Regions from separate parts of the Luteibacter mycovicinus genome, predicted to be linked through region 3. Evidence: predicted binding sites of a transcription regulator. Region 3 holds the regulator's gene; each other region holds the start of a gene.
What was found. Region 3 encodes sigma-54, which starts transcription at its own class of promoters, with help from an activator protein. Its sites were predicted from a motif close to TGGCACGNGCNTTGC; they were not measured.
Positions count from the first base shown of each region.

Region 1: FA85_RS05115 (flagellar basal body-associated FliL family protein) is a predicted target of sigma-54. The motif match lies at 3,549-3,563, and genes of this name have one in related genera.
Region 2: pgaA (poly-beta-1,6 N-acetyl-D-glucosamine export porin PgaA) is a predicted target of sigma-54. The motif match lies at 2,260-2,274, and genes of this name have one in related genera.
Region 4: flgB (flagellar basal body rod protein FlgB) is a predicted target of sigma-54. The motif match lies at 2,430-2,444, and genes of this name have one in related genera.

Region 1 is NZ_JQNL01000001.1:1,128,628-1,134,325, reverse strand. Features, by position in the region: gene FA85_RS05135 (FliH/SctL family protein) at 1-424, shown strand, start outside; gene fliI (flagellar protein export ATPase FliI) at 421-1,782, shown strand; gene fliJ (flagellar export protein FliJ) at 1,782-2,216, shown strand; gene FA85_RS05120 (flagellar hook-length control protein FliK) at 2,235-3,428, shown strand; gene FA85_RS05115 (flagellar basal body-associated FliL family protein) at 3,629-4,129, shown strand; gene fliM (flagellar motor switch protein FliM) at 4,146-5,168, shown strand; gene fliN (flagellar motor switch protein FliN) at 5,379-5,698, shown strand, end outside.
Region 2 is NZ_JQNL01000001.1:4,349,573-4,355,270, forward strand. Features, by position in the region: gene pgaB (poly-beta-1,6-N-acetyl-D-glucosamine N-deacetylase PgaB) at 1-76, opposite strand, end outside; gene pgaA (poly-beta-1,6 N-acetyl-D-glucosamine export porin PgaA) at 82-2,133, opposite strand; gene FA85_RS19475 (LysR family transcriptional regulator) at 2,631-3,512, shown strand; gene FA85_RS19480 (fructosamine kinase family protein) at 3,528-4,388, opposite strand; gene FA85_RS19485 (low molecular weight protein-tyrosine-phosphatase) at 4,385-4,873, opposite strand; gene FA85_RS19490 (SDR family NAD(P)-dependent oxidoreductase) at 4,898-5,629, opposite strand.
Region 3 is NZ_JQNL01000001.1:3,292,020-3,297,717, reverse strand. Features, by position in the region: gene lptC (LPS export ABC transporter periplasmic protein LptC) at 1-545, shown strand, start outside; gene lptA (lipopolysaccharide transport periplasmic protein LptA) at 508-1,107, shown strand; gene lptB (LPS export ABC transporter ATP-binding protein) at 1,112-1,831, shown strand; gene FA85_RS14425 (RNA polymerase factor sigma-54) at 1,954-3,441, shown strand; gene hpf (ribosome hibernation-promoting factor, HPF/YfiA family) at 3,564-3,917, shown strand; gene hprK (HPr(Ser) kinase/phosphatase) at 4,033-4,983, shown strand; gene rapZ (RNase adapter RapZ) at 4,977-5,698, shown strand, end outside.
Region 4 is NZ_JQNL01000001.1:1,153,544-1,159,241, forward strand. Features, by position in the region: gene flgE (flagellar hook protein FlgE) at 1-882, opposite strand, end outside; gene FA85_RS05230 (flagellar hook assembly protein FlgD) at 904-1,551, opposite strand; gene flgC (flagellar basal body rod protein FlgC) at 1,561-1,974, opposite strand; gene flgB (flagellar basal body rod protein FlgB) at 1,971-2,390, opposite strand; gene FA85_RS05245 (chemotaxis protein) at 2,564-3,481, opposite strand; gene FA85_RS05250 (methyl-accepting chemotaxis protein) at 3,638-4,948, shown strand; gene flgA (flagellar basal body P-ring formation chaperone FlgA) at 4,945-5,646, shown strand.

The DNA of each region.
Region 1 (5,698 bases), 2.2 Mb from region 3:
CGACGCCTTGTTCGCCGCCGTGGAGCGCCCGTTCGCGGATCTCGACGCCGACGTGGCCGGTGATCTCGCCGTGCTCGCCACCGTCATCGCCGAGCGCGTGCTGGGATATGAGATCGCGACGCGCCCCGAAAAGATCGTCGACGTGGTTCGTCAGGCCGTCGACGTGCTGCCGGCTGGCAGCCGTCAGCTGAAGATTCACCTCAACCCGGCGGATGCGGCGATCGTGCGTGAGCACCGGTCGTCGGTCGATCACGAGGGTTCGATCGTCGACGACGCCGCGCTCGAGCGCGGTGACGTGCGCCTGGAGAGCGAGCACTCGCGCCTGGACGCGCGCCTCCGGACGCGACTGGCCGCGGTGATCGACAGCGTGCTGGAAGGCCGTGTCGAAGAGGCGGAAGCCGATGCGCTGGACGAACCGGCATGAACGCCGAATCGCATACCGCCGGACGCGTCGCGCACTGGCGTCAATCGCTGGCGGCGCAGCGCGCAAGCGCCGAGGGCGTCAGCCCGATGCAGGCCGAAGGCAAGCTTCGCCGCGTCGTCGGCCTTACGCTCGAGGCCGTCGGCTGCGAAGCGCCGGTCGGTGCCCGCTGCATGGTGACCTCGGCGAACGGCAAACAGCTCGAAACGGAAGTGGTCGGTTTTTCCGATGGCCGGCTTCTGCTGATGCCCACCGGTGAAATGCACGGTGTGCTGCCCAATGCGCGCGTCACGCCAGTGGCCGCCGTGTCGGGCATTCCCGTCGGTGATTCGCTGCTCGGTCGTGTCATCGGCCCCGACGGCGTCCCGCTCGACGGTCAGGGTCCGTTGCTGGCGCGCGAACGGGTACCGCTGCGCCGCGACCCGATCAACCCGATGCTGCGCCAGCCGATCGATACGCCGCTCGATGTCGGCGTGCGTGCGATCAATTCGTTGTTGACCGTCGGTCGCGGCCAGCGTATCGGCCTGTTCGCCGGTTCCGGCGTCGGCAAGTCGACGCTGATGGGCATGATGACCCGTTTCACCGACGCCGACGTCGTCGTGGTCGGTCTGATTGGCGAACGAGGCCGCGAAGTAAAGGAATTTGTCGACCATACGCTGGGCGAGGAAGGTCGCCGTCGCGCGGTGGTCGTCGCCGCCCCCGCGGACGCGCCGCCGCTCAGTCGCCTGCGCGGCGCTCAGGTCGCGACCGCCGTGGCCGAGCATTTTCGCGACCAGGGCAAGCGCGTCCTGCTGCTGATGGATTCGCTCACCCGTTATGCCCAGGCGCAGCGCGAGATCGCGCTCGCGATCGGCGAACCGCCGGCCACCAAGGGTTATCCGCCGTCCGTATTCGCGATGTTGCCGGCGCTGGTGGAGCGCGCGGGCAACGACGCGGAAGGTCGCGGCTCGATCACGGCGTTCTACACCGTGCTCACCGAAGGCGACGATTACCGCCACGATCCGATCGCCGACTCCGCGCGCGCCATTCTCGACGGTCATATCGTCTTGTCGCGCGACATGGCGGAAGCCGGTCATTACCCGGCGATCGACATCGAAGCGTCGATCAGCCGCGTCATGCCGGCGGTCGTCAGCAAGGATCACATGCGTTCCGCCCAGCGCTTCCGCCAGGTGTATTCGGCGTATCGCCAGCAGCGCGACCTCATCGCGGTGGGGGCGTACCAGAAGGGTAGCGATCCGCGTACGGACGAGGCGATTGCCTTGTATCCGCGTCTTTCGGCCTTCCTGCAGCAGGAAACCGATGTGCCGGTGGATCTGGCCGATGCGGAAGCCGGCCTCGTCGATGTCGCGAGGACTAACTGATGGCCTCGCGTGCCGACCGCCTGCAACCCGTTGTCGATATCGCCGCGGAGAAGGCGGAGGACGCGACGCGTGCGCTCGCCACGCATCAGCGGACGCTTGCCGAGAGCGAACAGCAGCTGGCCGAGCTGCGTCGCTATCGCAACGAGTACGCGGCGATGCCCGATGGCATCGGCGTCAGCGCGTTGCTCAACCGGCAGCAGTTCCTGCAGAAGATCGACATGGCCATCGTGCAGCAGATGAGCGAAGTCCAGCGTCGTGAGCAGGGGCTCGAACGAGCGCGCCAGTCGTGGGCGGAGGCCCGCGGCCGTGCCAAGGCGCTCGAGTCGGTGACCACCAGGTATCGCGACCAGGAACGTAAGTCACAGGATCGTCGGGAGCAGGAACAGGCCGACGAGCGCTCGCAGTACCGCCGTAACCCCAGGGGCTCGGCATGATCTCACCGGAAGCACCGCATGAATAACGCCACTGTCGCCCTCAACCTCGCCCGCCCGGTCAGCCAGGCACCCACGTCCGCGTCGAACGCGACGGCCAGGGCGAACGACGACACGACCCCGTCGAAGCGCTTCGACGCGGTGCTCGACAGCGCGCACGCCCAGGCGCACACCGACGCCGGCGGCACGGTCAGGCCGCATGCGGCTGACGCCCATGCCAGCAGCCGCGGCAACGCACCGTCCGACACGCGTAAGGCGAAGGACGACAGTGCCGATGAGCGCGACGACAAGAGCACGACGTCTGCCAAAGCCGATGACGGCAAGGTCGCGAGTACGAAAGCGGATAAGACCGCCAATCAGGATGACGCGAAGAAGGACGACACGTCCGACAACGACGACACGTCCATTGCCAGCACGATGCTCGCCCTGATCGGCGTACCGCCCAAGGTGACCGAACTGGCGTCGAAGACGCTGGGTGCCCTGAAGGGCGTCGCCGGAAAGACGGGCGATCTCAGCGCTGGCGCGTTGGCCATGGGTCTGCCGAACGCTGCCGCTGCCGCCGTGACGGGTGGCGACGGCAAGGGTGCGATGCTGGCGTCGACCGAGGGCGCCGGTGCCCTTGCCGATGCGACCGCGTCGACGGCCGCCGGATCCCCGCTGGCTGCGCTGCTGGCCGCGCGCACGGTGACCGTGGGCACGGGAAAGGAGGACGCCGCGTCGCCTTCCGATCCGACGACCAGCCCGATGCCGCTGACCCATACGCCCGGTCTGGCACCGGTGGACGGCGCGGCCTTGCAGGTACAGGCCACACAGGCCGCCACCTCGCCGCAGTTCGCCCAGGAACTGGGCGAGCAGATCGCCTGGATGGGCGGTGGTGACGTCAAGGAAGCGCGGATCAAGTTGCACCCCGAAGAGCTGGGCAGCATGGACGTCCGCGTGAATGTCGACGGCGGCAAGGTCAATGTCGCGATCATGGCGCAGCACCCGGCAGCGGTGCATGCCGTCCAGCAGACGCTCTCGCAGCTCGACACCATGCTGGCGCATCACGGCCTGTCGCTCGGCCAGACCGACGTGGGTCAGCGCCAGACCGGGCAGGACGACGGGCATGCCGGCAACGGCGGCGCGGGGCAGGGTGGCGCGGACGATGCACAGGGCGCGACGGTCACCCTGGCGACCTCGCGCGTATCCCGCGGTCTGGTCGACGAAGTGGCCTGACGATCGATTGGGTGACGACGAATTGGCGCGCGTCAATTCGTCGTCGCGGCGACAATGCGTATTCGGGGCGACGACGGCGCGACGCGAGGCGGGATGCGCATCGCGCTACATGTACGCAGATGGCACGTCGCTTGCAACAATACCCGTGAGCCCATCGGGCAACGACGACATCGCATTCGCATCACAGAGGTTTTTCACGCATGGCCGCAGCACAGATGGACGCGCCCGAAGGCGCTCCCGCAAAGAAGAAGGGCAAGGGCAAGTTGCTGATCATCGGCGCGGTCATCGTGCTGGCGGCGGGCGGTGCGGGCGGCTGGTTTCTGATGAAGGGCGGCCACGGCAAGACGAGTGCGGCCGATGCCGCCGCGGCGGCCAAGGCCAAACCGGCGGTTTATCTGCAGCTGGATCCGGCCTTCGTGGTCAATTTCCAGGATGAGGCGGCGCTGCGTTTCCTTCAGGTCGGTGTGAACGTCATGTCTCACGACCCGGAGGCGATCGCCGCGGCGAAGGAAGCCGATCCCGAGATCCGCAATGCCTTGCTGATGCTGTTCTCCGCGCAGGACGTGAAGTCCCTGTCCGACGTCAAGGGCAAGCAGAAGCTGCAGGCCGCCGCGCTCGCCGAGATTCAGCGCGTGCTGAAGGAAAAGATCGGTCGCCCCGGGGTGGACGCGGTCTATTTCACCAGCTTCATCATGCAGTGACGGGACACCCGCAGCCATGAGCGACATTCTCACCCAGGAAGAAATCGACGCCCTGCTCGCGGGTGTGGAAGGCGGTGCCGTCGAAACCGAGGTCGAGCTGCCGCCACCGGGCGGTGTGCACGACTACGATTTCACCCAGCAGGACCGTATCGTGCGCGGGCGTTTGCCCACGCTGGAGATGGTCAACGACCGTTTCGCCCGGTATTTCCGCGCCAACCTGTTCAACGTGCTGCGCAAGTCCTGCGAAGTGTCGGTGCTTGGCGTGAAGATGACCAAGTTCAACGAGTACGTTCACTCGCTGGCGGTGCCGAGCAATCTCAACCTCATTCGCATCAAGCCGCTGCGCGGTACCGCGCTGATGGTGTTCGAGCCGCGCCTGGTGTTCACGGTGATCGACAACTTCTTCGGTGGTGACGGCCGGTACCACGCGCGTATCGAGGGCCGCGACTTCACGCCGACCGAGAACCGCGTGATCCAGATCGTGCTGGCGGAGGCCTTTTCGGCCATGGCGGAAGCATGGGCGCCGGTCCTCAAGATGCAGTTCGAGTTCCTCAATTCCGAGATCAACCCGCAGTTCGCCAACATCGTCAGCCCGACCGAGACGGTGGTGGTGTCGCGCTTCCATATCGAGCTCGACGGCGGCGGCGGTGAAGTCCATCTCACGCTGCCGTATTCGATGGTCGAGCCGATCCGTGAACTGCTCGATGCCGGTGTGCAGAGCGACCGGGCCGAGCGCGATGAGCGCTGGATCCAGAATCTGCACGAGGAAATTCTCGATGCGGAAGTGGAGATCACCTCGATGCTGGCCGAGGCGCGCCTGACCATCGGCGACTTCCTGCACCTGCGCAAGGGCGACATCATCCCGATCAGCCTGCCCGAAACGGCAACGGTCTTTGCCGAAGACGTGCCTATTTTCCGGGGCCGCATGGCCAACTCCGGAGGCAACAAGGCGGTGCAGTTCGATTCGCTGATGCGCAAGCGCGGCGAGGGCAGGGCGATGCCGGTGACCACGACGGAGCCGATGCCCGTACTGGCGTGAAGTGCCGTCAATGGACCGGCTCGGTGACTAACTGCCGTCGAGCGTCAGGTTTCCGCCGAGCGTCACTTTCCGGGCGCGAGACGTGACCGGAAAGCGTCGTTCAAAGCACTGAAAAAACACGGTAAATTTACAGTCTCCAGCGTTTCGACAGCGTGGCACGCGGATTGCTTCATAGCTCCCGTAACCCGGTAACGACACTCTGGAACGGACATGAACGAATCCACGCTCGACAATATCGAAGGCACCGATGCCGCCCTGGCCCGGACCATGGGGCTCGGCAGCGAGGTCAACCTCGACGTCATTCTCGATGTGCCGGTCACCATGGCCATGGAAGTGGGCCGGACCAGGATCAGCATCCGCAACCTGCTGCAGCTCAACCAGGGCTCCGTCGTCGAGCTCGACCGCGCCGCCGGTGAGCCGCTGGACGTCTTCGTCAACGGTACGCTGGTCGCCCACGGCGAAGTCGTGGTCATCAACGAGAAGTTCGGTATCCGGCTGACCGACGTGATCAGCCCGGCCGAGCGCGTCCG
Region 2 (5,698 bases), 1.1 Mb from region 3:
GCGGGGCGGCGACCGGCTGCGCGGCGGCGGACAGGGCCGCTCCGAGCAGGATCAGCAGAAACAACAGCGGACGCATGACTCTCATTCTCCCCAGTGCATCGTCAGGTCGAGGACGAAGCGGTGTTCGCGCTGACCATCGTAAGGTTGGTTGTGCCAGCCGATTCCCCAGCCCAGCCGGATACCGGCGCGTGGCTGGAACGTCTGACCGTAGCGGATGGTGGCCATCCAGTCGGTCGCGTAGCCCTGTTCGGCGTACTGTCCCACGGCGACGTCGATCCGCTGTGTGACCGAGCGCTCGTAGCACTGGCCCAGCAGGTTCTGCAGGCGGCCCGTGATCGCGTAGCTCTTGTCGCGGCGCGGGTTGAAGTAGGGGCGATCGGTCAGAGTGTTCATCGAGCCTCCCAGTTCGATGCCGCCGTCCAGCGCCAGATTGGGAGCGGTGTGCAGTCGCTGGGTCAGCGAGGCGGTCCATGACGTGCGCTTGTTGTCGTCGCTGAAGTTGTCGCGCGACAGGCCCAGGCGCGCCTGGGTCAGCTCGCTCGCCTTCCAGGTGACGGCGGTATCCAGCGTCTTTGCTGAAATGCCGTAGTACTGTCCACGGAGCGGCGCGTCTTCGCCCGCGGTGCTGTAATCGGTCGCCCAGGTCCAGTGATCGGTGATCGACCAGTCGAAGCCGGCCTCGAGGGCGGTCTTGCCGACATAACGGTCGGCGGCGGGAAGGGCTCGCACATAAGCCTCGAGGCCACGGGCATAGCCGATCACGCCCACGCCGACGCGTGAGCGACGCACGTCGCCTTCGGGCAGGTCGGCGGTCGAATAACGGGCCAGTGCCAGCACACGCCAGTGATCGTCGATCAGCGGGCTCGCGGCCGACGCCTGGGTCGTGGCGTCGCGGTCGCCGAAGTCGGGGCTGGAGCCCTTGCCCTGTTCGGTGCTCAGATCGAACTGCCAGCCGCGCTCGCGGTTCCACGACTGCACGGCGCGGGCGACGCGCCCATTGCGGTCGGCCAGGGTCTGCGCGACGCCCAGGTCCTCGTCCACGCTTTCATAATCGTTGAGCACGCGCGCGGCATCGGCTTCACCGATGTAAGCGCCGACATCGCGGCGGTCGAGCGTGCCGGCGATGTTGAAGTCTTCCTGCGCGCGGCGTGGCCAGCCGCGGGCCAGCTCGACCATGCCGAGCTCGCGACGGATCTGCGAGTTGGCGGGCGCCTCGCGCGACAGCGGAAGAAGGCGGTCGTACGCGTCGGCCGGCATGTCGACGTATTCGCGGAGCGTGGCCGCGTTGAGATCGGCATCGACCTTGCGCTGGTTCTGGATCGGCGCACGGATACCGGGCACGCGCGTCCATGTCGGCTCTTTCGCGGCGAGCGCATCGATGGTCCGGATGGCCTTGTCCGTCTGCCCGGATTCCAGATAGGCGTACATCAGGCCGATGCGTGGTTCGAAATCGGCGGCGCCATAGGGGCCCGGGTCCTTGGCAATGCTGTCTTCGTAAAGGGTTGCGGCTTCCGCCGGCCGGCGCCTGACCAGCAGCGCATCGGCGACGGCGCGCTCGACGTAAGCGGGCAGGGCGACGTTACGCTGGCGAAGCGCGTCGTAACGCGTGACCACCTCGTCCGCGCGACCGGCCTGGTCCAGCGCCACCAGCAGATCCAGCTCCGCGCGCTGGCGCAGGCCCTCGTCCAGCTGAGGATCGTCCGCGAGGCGACGGGCATCGGCCACGGCGCGGTCGGCCTCGGCGTAGGGTGCGCGCGGATCGGCGGGCTCGCCGTTAGCCCAGCGGATCTCGTGGGCGATGTGATCGGCGTCCAGATGAACGCGATCGCCCACGCTCTGGGGCGGCTGCAAGCGAGCCGCCAGTTCCCTGGCGCGCGTCGTCGCGCCCATTTCCGTCAATAAAGCGACGTTGAGCGTCTGTGCCTCGCGATCGTCCGGCCAACGGGCCAGTACCTCCTGGCAGTGCGCCAGCGCGTCGACGCGGTGCCCCGCGCTACGTTCGTCGCGTGCCTTCGCCATCAGAGCGTCGCGTTCGGAAGGCGCCGCGGCCAGCGCCAGAGGCCCGTGCAGAGCCAGCGCCAGTGCGAGGCACAAGCGTGCCCTGGGCACGCGCGCGGTGCGCGGCGGTGTCATCGAATTGATTCCCATCCTGCCAACATGACCTGTATCAGCCACTGCGAATGTCCATTCCCGGCAAGTGGCGGTAAGCGTTTGAGGCACCGAATCCCGTTCGCGCCGGCGCAGCCTGCCATGGTAAAGGCAAGCTGCATGCCAAGTGATGCATCAAGTACCGGATCAGCCGGTCTTCGGCGTCGCGCGTTCAGGTCCACGATGTTCGAGGACACGTCAGCGGACGCGACACCGTGATGACCGTCACCGGCGACGTGAAGTACGGCCCGACGACTGTTTTGGATGCGCACGGCTTCGCCGGTGGTTGCCGAATCGCGTGGGCAGTACGGGGCGACCGTGCAGGTGGATGGGCGCCTCGATCGCCTTGCGGAGGCGGGGACTATCGTTATTCCAGGCTGGCTCGTTTCGCGGGCGATTACGACTAGCAGCCCTGTGCGTGAGGGTCGATAATGACCATAAGTTCGCTCGCGCGAATAATCTCTCACGGATAAGAGAATCTTATGATTCAACCGCAATGGCTGGAGAGCTTCCGGCAGCTTGCCGACCTCGGTAACTTTACCCGTGTCGCCGAGCGACTGGGTGTCACCCAGGCCGCCATCAGCCAGCACATCCGTCAGCTCGAGGACCGGCTGGGCCCCCTGGTGATTCGCCGGCCCCGAAGCATCGAACTGATGCCAGCCGGCCTCGCGCTACTGGACTACTGCCGTGACGTGGACCGCGCCGACAAGGCGCTGAAGCTGCGCCTGTCGGATGTCGACGCGCTGGAGGGCGAGGTCAGTCTGATTACGCCTGGAAGCATTGGCTTGTCGCTGTATCCGCTATTGCTGGATCTGCAGCAGGCGAATCCGGGGCTTGTCATTCGCCATCGCTTTGCCCCGGACAGCGAAGTTCGCGCGGCGGTGATGGAAAGCCGCTATGAAATCGGTCTGATGAGGCTGCGGCCCGATGACGAATCGCTGGCCGCCGAGCCGTTTACGACTGAGGCGCTGGAACTGGTCGCTCCTGCCGACCGCGCTGTGAAGGGTTGGAAGGATCTCGTCCAGATTGGCTTCATTGACCATCCCGACGGTCAGGCGATGGCGACGCGGCTCCTGGCGCGTCAATTTCCCGGTGCCGGTGGTCTTAAGGGTGTTCCCGTCGCAGGGTTCAGTAATCAGATCGGGCTGATTCTGGAGCCGGTAGCGCGCGGACTTGGCTTCACGGTGATTCCGGAGCATGCGCGTCGTGCGTTTGCGCGGCAGGAGGCTATCCAGGTGGTGAGTGGAGCCGATCCTGTCGTTGATACGCTTTGGCTGGTGCGTCGAGCGGAGTGGGCGTTGTCGATGAGGGCGATGCGGGTGGTGACGTATTTGCGCGAACGCCTGGGTGCGTCGAGTCGCTGACGGCCGGGCGAATCGTCAGACGCCCAGTTTTCCGAGTGTGCTGTCGAGCGGGGCGTGGTACGAGCCGCCGAACAAGCGCACATGCATCAACAGCGGATACAGCTGGTAGAGGTGCCGCCTCGTCGTCATGAATCCGCGTTCGAGCGGCCGGATCTCGTTATACCCCTCGAAGAAGGCCGGCCCGACACTGCCGAACAGCGTCGCCAGCGCAAGGTCGACCTCACCATCACCGCGATAGATGGCCGGATCGATAAAGCATGCCCCGCCCTGGGCGGTGGCGAGCATGTTGCCTCCCCACAGATCGCCATGCACGAGTGACGGTTGCACCGCCGGATCGATCCACTCGCCGAGACGCCGGGCCACGGCATCGATGCGATGGCGGAACGCCGCAGGAAGTTCACCGGCGTCGTCCGCGAGTCCCGCCATATAAAGCAGGCGCCGGTCACGAAAGAACGCGATCCAGTCGCGATCGAACGTATTCGGTTGCGGGATGCTGCCCATCACCGTGTCGTGCCTATATCCGAACTCATCGCCCACGGGCTGCGCATGCATGGTCGCGATAGCGCGACCGGCGGCGCGCTGCACCTCGTCGTCGAAGCCACGGCCGCCATCGTCGACCCACGCCAGTACGAGTGCATCGTCATCGACCGCCAGCGTCTCGGGCACGGGGAGCCCCGCGGCACGCAAGTCATCGAGCATGCTCGCCTCGAGCGTCAGCGCGACTTGTCCCGGTCGACGGAACTTGGCCATGACGTGGCTGCCATCCTGCCGCTCGACACGAACGCTGCGCGCGATGTCGCCGCCGGAGAGCGTATGCAGGCGGGCAGGGCGCTCGCCCAGGAGCTGCCCGAGATGGTCGAGTTCCGAAACGGTCACCGTGCGGCGGGCTCTCGGAGCTTACGAATCACGCCATCGACGCCGCGCTCGATCATGTCGAACGCGTGCACGAAATCCTTCGCCGAGCCGTACCACGGATCGGGCACGTCGAGGCCTTTCGGACCGTCCGCATAGTCCATCAGCAGCCCGACCTTGTCCGCCGCGTCGGGTGCGACACGGCGGAGGGCGTCGATGTGTGACCCGGTCATGCCCAGCACCAGGTCGTAGTCCTCGAAGTCCCTGGCGGTGACGCGGCGCGCGCGATGTGTCGGCATGGCGACGCCACGTCGACGCAACTCGGTCAGCGCGCGCGAGTCGGGCGGATTGCCGATCTCTTCACCGCTGACGGCCGCGCTGTCGACGCGGACGTCCCAGCCCAGTTCGGCCGCCTTGTGCATGAGCAGGGCATGGGCGGTGGGCGACCGGCAGATATTGCCGGTGCAGATGAAAAGGACGGAAGGCGTGGTTTTAAGGTCGGAAGTCATCCCATGACCATAAAGCAAAACCGGTCACACCTGTGTCATGCCGCCGTCGATGCACAATTCCGCGCCCGCGATGAAGCTGCTCTCGGACGAGGCCAGGAACAACGCCGCCGCGGCGACCTCATCGGGTCTGCCCATACGGCCGAGGGGTATGCGGGCGGTCAGCGTCTCGCGCACCTCATCGGAAGCGGCAGCCATCATTTCGGTGTCGACCGGGCCCGGGCTGAGCGTGTTGACGCGGATGCCGCGGCTGACCAGCTCGGCAGTCCAGGTGCGGGCATACGAGCGCAGCGCCGCCTTGCTTGCGGCGTAGGTGCCGTAGCCATACACGCCGATCGCATCCGCGATGGACCCGATCAGCACGATTGTGCCGCCCGGGGGCATGTGCGGCACCGCTTTTTGCACGGTGAATGCCGCGGCACGGACGTTGAGGTCGAAGATGCCGTCGAAGTGCGCTTCGGTGATGTCGTCGACCAGGCTGTATTCGCTGATGCCCGAGTTGACCACGAGGGTGTCGACGCGACCCTTGCGGGCGACGACCGTGGCGAAGACACGGTCTAGCTGGACGGCGTCGGTAACGTCGGCCTGCACGGCTTCGGCGTTGGCGCCGAGGCTGGCGATGGCGTCATCGAGTGTCGCCTGGCGGCGGCCGACGATGAAGACATAGGCACCTTCGTTGACGAAGCGCTGGGCGATGGCGAGCCCGATCCCGCTGCCACCGCCGGTAACGACGGTGATTTTTCCACTGAGTTGCGACATGACGATGCTCCGGAAGGACTTGAAGCATCATGGTATACGGCGTATATCTACGGTCAATTATGCACTTTG
Region 3 (5,698 bases):
TCCTGGTCGCGCTGGGCGCCAGCGTACTGCTCTACTACTGGGTCGCGCCGGAGAAGAAGCTGCAGGACTTCGTCGGTCCGCCGCGCTCGGGCTACGTTCTGACCAACTTCGACCTCGACTCCTACAACGAACAGGGCAAGCTGGCCTTCACGCTCATCGCGCCACATCTGGAGCGCCGAGAGGGTGACGATTCGCTGTACATCAATGCGCCCGATTTCGTGCTGCCATCGACCAAGGAAGTCGACGTGCCGCCGTGGAAGGGGCATTCGCAGTACGGCTGGGTCAACAAGGACGGCAGCATGCTGAAGCTGCAGGGCAAGGTGCACATGGACCGCGTAGCCTTCGCGCAGACGCCGCCGGCCAGCATCGACACCTCCGAGGTCACCGCGTGGCCCAAGCGGAACTACCTGGAGACCGCCGAAGCGGCCCGTATCGTCCAGGGAACCTCTACAATGAACGGCGTTGGCATGCGCGCCAATCTCGATACCAAGCACCTGGAGCTTCTCGATGCAGTCCACACCACGTATCTGCCGCCCAAGCGCTAACGCGCTGCTTGCGCTGCTTGGCCTGGCGCTCGTGGCCAGCCTGTCGGCCGCCGCCAAGCAGTCCGATCGCAACCAGCCGGCCGACGTCGTCTCCAAGTCGTTCGATGGCTCCCAGCAGCCCAACGGCAAGGTGATCTGGACGGGAAGCGTCGTCCTGACCCAGGGCACCCTGAAGATCACCGGCAGCAAGGCGACGGGTTATTTCGACGCCGACAGCCAGCTCAACCGGGTGGTCGTCGACGGCAGCCCCGCCACCATCCATCAGCTGGACGACTGCGATCAGCCCATGGACGGCAAGGCTTCCAACATCGACTACAAGATCGACAAGGACTTTGCCGTGCTGACCGGCGGTGCCCATGTCAACCAGCCGGCGAAGGGCAGTGCCGATGGCGACAAGCTCACCTATAACACCCAGAACAGCACGATGACGGGCGAAAGCAACGGTCCCGCACCCGTACACATGACCTTCCAGCCGAAGAGCACCACGCCGGGCGCACCCGCCAAGGCGGCCGGCGCCTGCCCCACTCCGGCGGCTGCGGCCGCACCTGCCAGGAAGCCCTGACCCGATGCTTTCAGCCCAAGGCCTGCAGAAGCGCTTCCGCGCACGCAAGGTAGTCCGTGACTTCGCCTTCTCCATCCGCGAAGGTGAGGTCGTCGGCCTTCTCGGCCCCAACGGCGCCGGCAAGACGACCTGCTTCTACATGGTGGTCGGGCTGATCCAGGCCGACGCGGGCGTAATCAAGCTCGATCAGCAGGACATCACCGGCCTGCCCATGCACGCGCGCGCCAAGCTCGGCATCGGATATCTGCCGCAGGAAGCCTCGGTCTTCCGCCGCCTCAGCGTGTCGGACAACATCATGGCGGTGCTCGAACTGCGCGACGGCATGACGCAGAAGCAGCGCGACGACGAACTCGACAGCCTGCTCGACGAACTGAAGATCGCGCACATCGCCGATCAGAAGGGCATCAGCCTGTCCGGCGGCGAGCGTCGCCGCGTCGAGATCGCCCGGGCGCTGGCGGCACGCCCGCGCTACATGCTGCTCGATGAGCCGTTCGCCGGCGTCGATCCCATCTCGGTGGGCGAGATCCAGCGCATCGTTCGACACCTCAAGGAACGCGGCATCGGGGTGCTGATCACCGATCACAACGTCCGGGAAACGCTCGGTATCTGCGACCGCGCATACATCCTCAACGACGGCGAAGTGCTTTCTCGCGGCACTCCTCAGCACATCCTCGCCGATGAGAAGGTGCGCGAGGTGTATCTGGGTCGTGAATTCCGCATCTAGAGCGCGTCACCGGCCGTCCGGACCGACGCGCGAATCCGGCCGGAAGAGCTAGCCGACCCGACCGCTGGTTTGTGGAGGCCGCAAGGGGTTACGATGGATTCGACACCTCACGCATCGAAGGCATGAAACCCGGACTTCAGTTTCGTCTGCATCAGCAGCTCACGCTGACGCCGCAGCTACAGCAGGCCATTCGGCTGCTCCAGCTGTCGCAGCTGGAGCTCGAAGCGGAACTCCGCCAGATCGCGGAGAGCAACCCGCTGCTTGAGTTTGCCGAAGATGCGGAGTCCGACGCGGATGCCGAAGGCGACGCCGCCGACGAGAACGGTTTCGACGCCGAGTTCCCCTCCCGCCAGGAGCTCCCGGCCAAGTCCTCGAAGGAGGACGAGTCCACCGCCACCCCGTCCGAAGAACTCGCCCCCGAGTGGGACGACGATCGCTTCCACGGCGAGGCGGGTGACTACGCCGGCGCCCCATCGCGTGCCAACGGTGGTGACGAAGACGGTTTCGAGCCGCAGAACGCCGCGCCGGAAAGCCTCCAGCAGCACCTGGAGTGGCAGCTCAATCTCTCCCAGTTCTCCCCACGCGACCACGCGATCGCCACCGCGATCATCCACGCGCTGGACGAGGACGGTTACCTGCGCGACGGAGTCGAGGCGGTGGAAGTCGCGCTGCCCGCCGAACTGCGGGCCAGTGCCGAGGAGATCGAAGCGGTACGCCAGCGCGTGCAGCGGTTCGATCCCACCGGCATCGCCAGCCTCGATCTGCGCGACTGTCTGCTCTGCCAGCTCTCGCAGTTTTCGACCGAAACACCGTTCCGCGACCTGGCGATCCGTATCGTCCTTGAAGAGCTGGAGCTCCTCGCGCGAAACGACAGCGTCAAGATCGCCCGTCGGCTCAAGGCCGCCGAGAACGAGGTGGCCAGCGCCGCGGCGCTGATCCGCAGCCTCGATCCGCGCCCGGGCGCCGCGCTGGATGCCACGCCCGTCGAATATGTCGCGCCTGATGTGTACGCGCGGCGGGAAGCGGGGCGCTGGACGGTCAGCCTCAACCCCGACGCGCAGCCCCGGCTCGGCCTGAACCAGCATTACTGCAACCTCATCGCCCGCGCACGCGGCGACGACGCCACCTGGATGAAAGGCCAGCTGCAGGAAGCCCGCTGGTTGCTGAAAAGCCTGCAGTCGCGCGCCGAAACCCTGACCAAGGTCGCGGAAGTCATTGTCCGCCGCCAGAGCGCCTTCCTCGATTACGGCCCCGAGGCCATGCATCCGCTGGTGTTGCGTGAGGTCGCCGAAGAAGTCGGCATGCACGAATCGACGATTTCACGGGTCACCACCCGGAAATACATGCACACGCCGCGCGGCACCTTCGAACTCAAGCATTTCTTTTCCAGTGGCGTGGCGACCGAAGACGGCGGCAGCGCATCCGCCACCGCCATCCAGGCCATGTTGCGCAAGCTGATCACGGGCGAGGACGCACGCCGCCCCTTGTCCGACCAGGCGCTTGCCGAGGAGCTCCATCGACGCGGAATTCAGGTCGCACGCCGTACGGTGGCCAAGTACCGTGAAGCGATGCGAATTCCCAGCTCCAGCGAACGCGTTCGCGCAGGTTGAGAAACATCGGGGGGAACCCCGGCGGAGGTCCACGGTCTCATCAGTTCAGGCTTGAGGAGCGGCAACCCCGCCGTTCCGATCTCGTCGCCATAAGGCGACACCCTCAGCAAGAAGGAGGCGTCATGCAAATCCAGATCAGCGGCCAGCACGTCCATATCACCCCCGCTCTGCGCGAGCGCGTGGAACAGCAAATCGGCCGCTTCGAACGCCTTTTCGACAATATCAAAGCCCTCGACGTGGTTCTTTCCGTCGATAAGAACGAGCACAAGGCCGGAGGCACCCTGCACTGTGCCGGCACCCGGCTCCATGGCGAAGGCGTGGCCCGCCTGGAAGACGACAACAAGGGCGACACGCTTTATTCCGCCATCGACGCCATGATCGGCAAACTCGCCGACCAGCTTCGCAAGCACAAAGAGAAGCTCAAGGATCATCACAACGCTGAAGGCCGCGACGCGCGCGTCGCCAGCACCGACTGACGAGAGCGCCCGGCGGCCGCTCGCGCGCGCCGCCGGGCCTCCTCCCGCGTGTTGATGGCACAATAGCCCAGCCGGCGCCCTCGCGCCGGCTTCGCTATCTAAAGGGATCACCCGCGTGGATCGGCTCACCGCCAGACAACTCTTCGACGGCGTCTACGAACGTATGGCGCTTCGCTGGGCCGCCGGCATGCGCGGCGAGGCCCGCGTGCTCGAGCCCAATGCCAAGCAGAGCCGCCGTCCTTCGCTGGTCGGTTACCTCAACGTGATCTACCCGAACAAGGTGCAGATCATCGGCACGGAGGAGCTCAACTACCTCGACGGCCTCGAATCGCGCCAGCGCTGGGAGGTCATCCACAAGATCGCCGCCTATCAGCCGGCCGCGCTGATCGTCACGAAAGACCAGTCGATCCCCTCCGATCTGCGCGAAGTCGCGGAAGAAACCGACACGCCGTTGTGGCAGAGCACCAAGCGCGGGCACGAGCTGCTCACGTATCTGCAGTACCACCTGGCGCGCACGCTCGCACCCCGGGTCACGCTTCATGGTGTATTCCTCGAGGTGTTCTCCATCGGCGTGCTGATCACCGGCGACCCGGGCTCCGGCAAAAGCGAGCTGGCGCTGGAACTCATCAGTCGCGGCCACCGCCTGGTCGCCGACGACGCGACCGAATTCACCCTCATTGCGCCAGACGTCATCGACGGTGCCTGCCCCGAGCTGCTGCAGGACCTCCTCGAGGTGCGCGGCCTGGGCGTGCTCAACATCCGCGAGATGTTCGGCCACACGGCGGTCAAGCCATCGAAATACCTGCGTCTGGTCGTGCACCTCAAGCCGTTGACCTCGGGTGAAGACATCGACGCGATGACCCGCCTTACCGGCGACGTCAGCCGGCGTAACGTGCTGGATGTGGACGTCCCCAAGATCACCATTCCCGTCGCGCCCGGCCGCAACCTCGCGGTGCTGGTCGAGGCGGCCGTGCGCAATCACGTGCTCAAAAGCAAGGGCATCGATCCCGCACAGACCTTCATCGACCGTCAGGCGCACCAGATGCGTCGCCTGCCGCCATGGTGACCGACGTGACCGAGGAAACCATGAGCCCCATCGTCGAACCTGGCGCCATCCATCTGGTCGTCCTCACCGGCATGTCCGGCGGCGGCAAGACGGTCGCTCTGCGCGCGCTGGAAGACCTCGAGTTTTACTGCGTCGACAACATGCCCGCCGAGCTGATTCCCCAGCTCGTCGCCGCCGTCAGCCAGGGCGAGCATGGACCGCGCCGTCGCATCGCCGTGGGCGTCGACGTGCGCAACCGGCGCATCGATCTCTCGCGCATGCCCCACGTGTTGTCCGAGCTTTCCACAGCGGGCGTCCACGTCCATCTGATCTTCCTGGACAGTCGCGACGACGTCCTGATCAAGCGCTACTCCGAGACCCGCCGCCGTCACCCGCTGGCGGCGGAAAAACTGTCGCTGGCCGATTCCATCGCCGAAGAACGTCGCCTGCTGCGGCCCCTGGTCTCGATCGCGGAAAAGGTCATCGACTCCAGCGACCTCAACGTCCATCAGCTGCGCCGGCTGTTCGCCACGGGGTACGCCGCTGCCTCGGATGGCACGACACTGCTCTTCGAGTCGTTCGCCTACCGCCGCGGCCTGCCCTCCGACGCCGATTTCGTCTTCGACGCCCGCTGCCTGCCCAACCCCCACTGGGACCCCCGGCTGCGCCCGTTCTCGGGCCGCGACCTCCCCGTACGCGAGTTCCTCGACGCGAATCCACTCGTGGGCGAGTACTA
Region 4 (5,698 bases), 2.1 Mb from region 3:
GATCTTGGAGAACTTACCGGCTGCAAAGCCGTCATTGGTCACGGCCGAGGTGGTGTACGAGTCGCCGAACTGGGTCACCTTGGTCATGTCGACCGTGAGGTTGATCGGCGCGGCGCCGGGGTTGGGCGACGCGGCACCGAAGTTGAGCTTGCCGTTGGCCGGCGTGGTGAGCGAGCCGCCCGAGCTGAACACCATCTGCTGAGCGGTACCCACCTGGGTGCCGTCCACCGTCATGTACGCGTTCCACGTATTGGGATTGGTCGCGTCCTTGGCGTAGTAGACGTTGGTGGTGTGCGTGGCACCCAGCGAGTCGTACGACTGGAAGGTCGACACGTAGTTGTAGCTCTGGTCGTTGGTCGGATCGAAGGCGACCGTCTTGGCCGTGTCCGACGAGGACAGGTTGGCGGTCAGGCCGATCGTGCCGCTGGCCTTGGCCGCGCTGGTGCCCGTGCTGATCTTCAGGTCCTTCAGGGCGCTGATGTCGAAGCCGCCGGTCGCGGTCGGCGGGTACACCTGCAGGTTCTGACCGGTCGCGTTGACGATGTTGCCGTTGTCGTCGGGGTGAAAGTTGCCGGCGCGCGAGTACGAATAACCCGAAGAATCACGCAAGGTGAAGAAGCCCGCGCCGCTGAGGGCGAAGTCGTAGGAGTTACCGGTCTGGGTGACATTGCCGTCGCCGAACTGCTGCGCGATGTTGGTCAGGCGGACGCCGCTGCCCGCCGCCGTGGCGGACAGGTTTTCACCGGCCACGGAATACACCTGCGAGAACTCGGCGCGCGAGCCCTTGAAGCCGACGGTGTTGACGTTGGCGATGTTGTTGGCGGTGACTTCCAGGTCGGAAGACGCCGCGTTGATGCCGCTGAGGGCGATATCGAAAGGCATGGGTGTGTTTCCTCGCTGGAATTACATGATTTGCGCGATCTGGCTCAGCAGGGCGCCGCCGTAGCCGGCCACCTGCACATAGGTTCCGTCCGTGCCCGAGGCACCGACGCCTTCCACCTTTCCGCGAACGAACGTATCGATCGCGTTGCCGCCGGAAGTAGCGGTCATCTGGTAGACACCGTCGGTCAGCTGCGTGCCGTCGTCGGATTTACCGTCCCAGGAAAACTTGGTGAGGCCCGCATCGGGCTGGCCCAGGGAAATCGTGCGAACGACGTTGCCGGAGGCGTCCTTGATCTGCACGTTGACGTAGGTGCCGGAAGTACCGACGTTGACGGCGCCATCCATCTCGCTGTTGGTCAGCTGTCCCGCGGTGGACGGCACGAGCACCTCCTGGCCGACCAGACTGGCGGCACGGACGAACTGATCGCCGGTGAGGTTGGTCGCCAGCGTGTCGAACGAGCTCTGCAGCTCCTGCGTCGCGGCCACCTGAGAAAACTGCGCCATCTGCGCCACCATCTGGGTGGAATCCATCGGCTTGGTCGGGTCCTGGTTGGTCATCTGGGTGACCATGAGTTTCAGGAAATCCGACTGGCTGAGGGTCTGTTCCTTCAGCTGGCTGCTGGAAGACGTCGAGGACGTGGAACTGGTAGTGCTGACGGAAGCGACCATGGGAGTGCCTTATTTGCCGAGGTCCAGCGTCTTCTGCATGAGCTGCTTGGCGCTGTTCATGACTTCGACGTTGTTCTGGTAGGAGCGCGACGCGGAGATCATGTTGACCAGCTCGTCGACCGGATTGACGTTGCTCGAATAGACGTAGCCGTTCGTGTCGGCGAGCGGATTGGCCGGCTCGTAACGCGACTGGATCGGTGCCTGGCTCTCGGTCACGCCGAGCGCGCGGACACCGCCGTTTTCCATCTGGCCGTCCACCTGCTGCTGCACGGCCGCGAAGGTCGGCTGCCTGGCGCGGTAGGCGGTGGCCTCGCTGCTGGACAGGCTGTCCGCGTTGGCCATGTTGCTGGCGGTGGTGTTCAGTCGCGCGGACTGCGCGGCCATGCCGGAACCGGCGACGTCGAAAATCTTCAGGAGACTCATGAGGCGGTCCCGGTGATGGCGAGGCGCATGGTGTGGATCTGCGCGTTGATGAAGCTGAGCGATGCCTGGTAATGGATCGCGTTGGCGGCGAACTGCGACTGCTCGACCTGGGTGTCGACGGTGTTGCCGTCCATGGTCGGCTGGGTCTCGGCGCGGTAGGCCAGCTTGTTGGCCTGGTCGAGCGCCACGGCGGGGTTGCCGCCGATGTGACCGTCTTCGGTCGACGCCATCTGCAAGGTGTGGCCATCGGTGGCCCCGGTCGCGGCGGTCATCGCTTTCTTGAAATCGAGGTCGCGGGCGAGGAAGCCCGGGGTGTCGGCGTTGGCGAGGTTGGATGAAATGACCTCGGCACGGCGCTGCCACAGGCCAAGGGCCTGGGCGTGTACGCCGAACAGCTTGTCGGATGAATCGATCATGGGCTCGTCCCCTCTCGTGACCTTGGCCCGAGGGGTTGAGCAAGAGCCGTGCCACGGCTGGGGACTAACGACGAAACGGCGCCGCAGCGCCGTTTGCAAGGTTTTGCGATGATCCCCAAGCCGCCAGCGCCGGAATTCCGACGCGCCTGCCGGGGTGCCGCGTCAGGGCGACGTCAGGCCGGGAGCAGCTCGAGCACCGCCGTGGCAAGCACGTCGGGCTGGAACTTGGCGATGAACCGGTCGGCGCCTACGCGCTCGACCATCGCCTCGTTGAACACACCGCTCAGCGAGCTGTGCAGCAGGACCTTGTGATGACGCAGGCCGGCCTCTTCACGGATGGCACGCGTCAACGCGTAACCGTCCATCAGCGGCATCTCGATATCGGACACGACCAGGGCGACCCGGTCGGCGACCGGACCCGCCGCGAGTTCGCGCAGCTTTTCAAGGCCTTCCTTGCCGTCTTTGGCCACGACACATTCCAGGTCCATCTTGCGGAACAGGTCGACGATCTGCGTGCGGGCGACCAGCGAGTCGTCCACCACGAGGACACGGCGACTGCCGGCGTGCTGGACATGGGCGGCCTGCTGCACGCGGTCGGACAGCTCCACCGCCCGGGGATCCACATGGGCCAGCACCTGCTCGACGTCGACCACGGCGAGCAGGTCGCCGTCGAGACGCGTCACGGCGTTGACCCGCGCCCCATAGCCGAGCGCCGGCGGCGGCGCGGCCATATTCGTGCCGTCGACGTGGACGATCCGATCCACGTCGGATACCAGGAAACCCTGCACGGAGCGGTTGAACTCGGTCACGATGAGGTGCGCGCTGTCCACGGTGGCCAGCGGCGGGTAGCCCATGGCGGCGGCCAGGTCGATCACGGGGATGGTGCTGCCCCGGTAGTCGAAGCTGCCCGACACCAGCGCGTGCATGCTGGGCATACGCTCCAGACGCGGCCGGCGGAGCACCTCACGTACCTTGAAGACATTGATGCCGAACGCCTGGCGGTCGCCGAGACGGAACAGCAGCATGGCCACGCGGTTGTGTCCCGCCAGGCGGGTAAAGGTTTCCACGGTGTCGAGCAACGGGCGGGCCATGTCGTGCCTGGGCATCTGCATAAGGTGTCGCGGAACGTATCGGCGCGGTCACCCATACCTTGAGGTACCCGACTGGCACACGGATTGCTTGGCTCAAGAACGACGGCTCCTGGACGATTACTAGGGGCGACCATCCGAACAAGCGAAAGCGAAATCATGACCCTCCTCTGGAGCCAGCACGTACGCCTTCTCGCCAGCGCCGCCGCCACCGGTGACGCCGCACGAGTCCGCGCCCTCTCCGCGCAGTACCCGGCGGCCGCCAGCGCCCTGGGCGCACTGCTCAAGCCTGCGGAGGCGCCGCGCACCGCACCGGCGACGACGATCCAGGCCATCGAGCAGCAAGGCATGGTCCTGACCAATGCGCAGGCGCTCGGCGTCAGCCTGCAGGAACTGGTCGGCAACCTCGAAGGCGCGCGCGATACCGCCGGTCGATTGACGGAAGCCAGCGCCAGGATCTCGACGGCGATCGACCATGCCCACGGCAGCGTCACCGGCATGGCTGAATCCGGCAGTCAGGGCCAGGCGACCGCGGGCGACCTCGACGGCCAGCTGCGCCTCCTGCGCAGCGCCCTCTCGGGCATGAGCCGCAACCACGCTCAGTTCTCCGAATATTTCACGGCGATCCGCAAGCTCACCGCGGCCGTGCAGGATATCGCCCATCAGACCAACCTCGTCGCGCTCAACGCCGCGATCGAAGCCGCGCGCGCCGGTGAAGCCGGTCGCGGTTTCGCCGTCGTCGCCGACGAAGTGAAGCAGCTGGCCGAGAAGACCACCCAGGCCACCGCGGAAATCGACCAGGTCACGCAGACGGTCGGTGAATTCTCGGGCCAGCTCGACGACGCCGTGCAGAACAGCCTGCGTCGCCTCGACCAGACCCAGTCCGGCATCGCCGGTATGCAGGCATCGCTGGGTCGCGTGGATGACGCCGTGCGCGGCGCCCGCGGCAGCCTCGACGCGGCACGCGAAGGCATGACCGCGCTGGCCGGTCGGATCACCGCGATCCAGACCACGCAGACCTCGCTCGGCCGCATCGGCAATGAATCGCGCCGCCAGGCCGATGCCGCCGCGCGCGCCGCCGTGCTCGCTCACCGCCTCAGCCTGGCGCGCCTGGAGACCGAGGGCGCGCTCGACGCGGCCAGCCTCAGCCAGATGATCCGCGAAGCTTGCCAGGGCCTGCGCTACGCCGTCGAACTGGCGTCGCGCGATCCGGCCAGCCTCGATCGCCGCTGGCTCGACACGACGCCACTCATGCGCTGCATCGACCAGTTCCGCGAACGCCGCCCCGATGCGGCCGCCGACGGTATCCGCGCGGCGGGCGAGCGTTTCACCGCGCTGGCCTCGACGTATGCCATCACCCTTGGCGAAGGCCGTCACGCCGACGCCAGCCACATGGTCCCTGGGCTCAACAAGGAACTCGACGCCGTCACGCAGGGCCTCTCGGCGTCCCTCGCGGAGCGCGCTGCATGATTCACCGGTTCGTCGCTGGCGGACTCGCCCTCGCGGCCCTGCTCGGCTGCCCGCTTCCGGCGGCGGCCACGCAGTCCGTCGACGGGGTGCGCGACGCCGCGGTGAACTGGTTGCGGGCGAACCGCGCCCCGCCGGGCTCCCGCATGGTGCTCGAGGCCGTGCCGCTCGACAGCCGCCTGAAGCTGGCCGACTGTGCCGCGCCACTCGACGCGTCGTTGCCGGGTAACCGGGCTCTGGGCGCGCGCGTCAGCGTGACGGTCCATTGCCCCATGCCGGGGGGCTGGACGGTGCGGGTACCGGTCAAGGTCCAGCTCTTCGCGCCCGTGCTGGTCACCAGCCGGCCGCTGACTCGCGGCGACGGCCTCGGCCCCGCGGATGTCCACACGGAAGAACGCGACGTCGCCACCCTCGCCTACGGCTACATCGCCGCCCTGGACCAGGTCGGAGGCCGTGCGCTGGCCCGGCCGCTCAACGCAGGTACCGTACTCACCCCAGGCATGCTCGCCGGGCGACAGGCCGTGCGCATCGGCGATGCCGTGAGCATGGAAGCCAGCGTCGACGGCGTGGTCATCCGTGCGGACGGGGTGGCCATGGGCGCCGGTGACATGGGATCACGCCTCAAGGTCCGCAATGCGTCTTCCGGGAAGGTGCTGGACGCCGTGGTACGCGGGCCGGGGGTCGTCGCGGTGCTTCCGTGAACGAAATACCAATCGCGTCACATTTCTGGCGCCGCGCCAGTTAAAGTTCCCC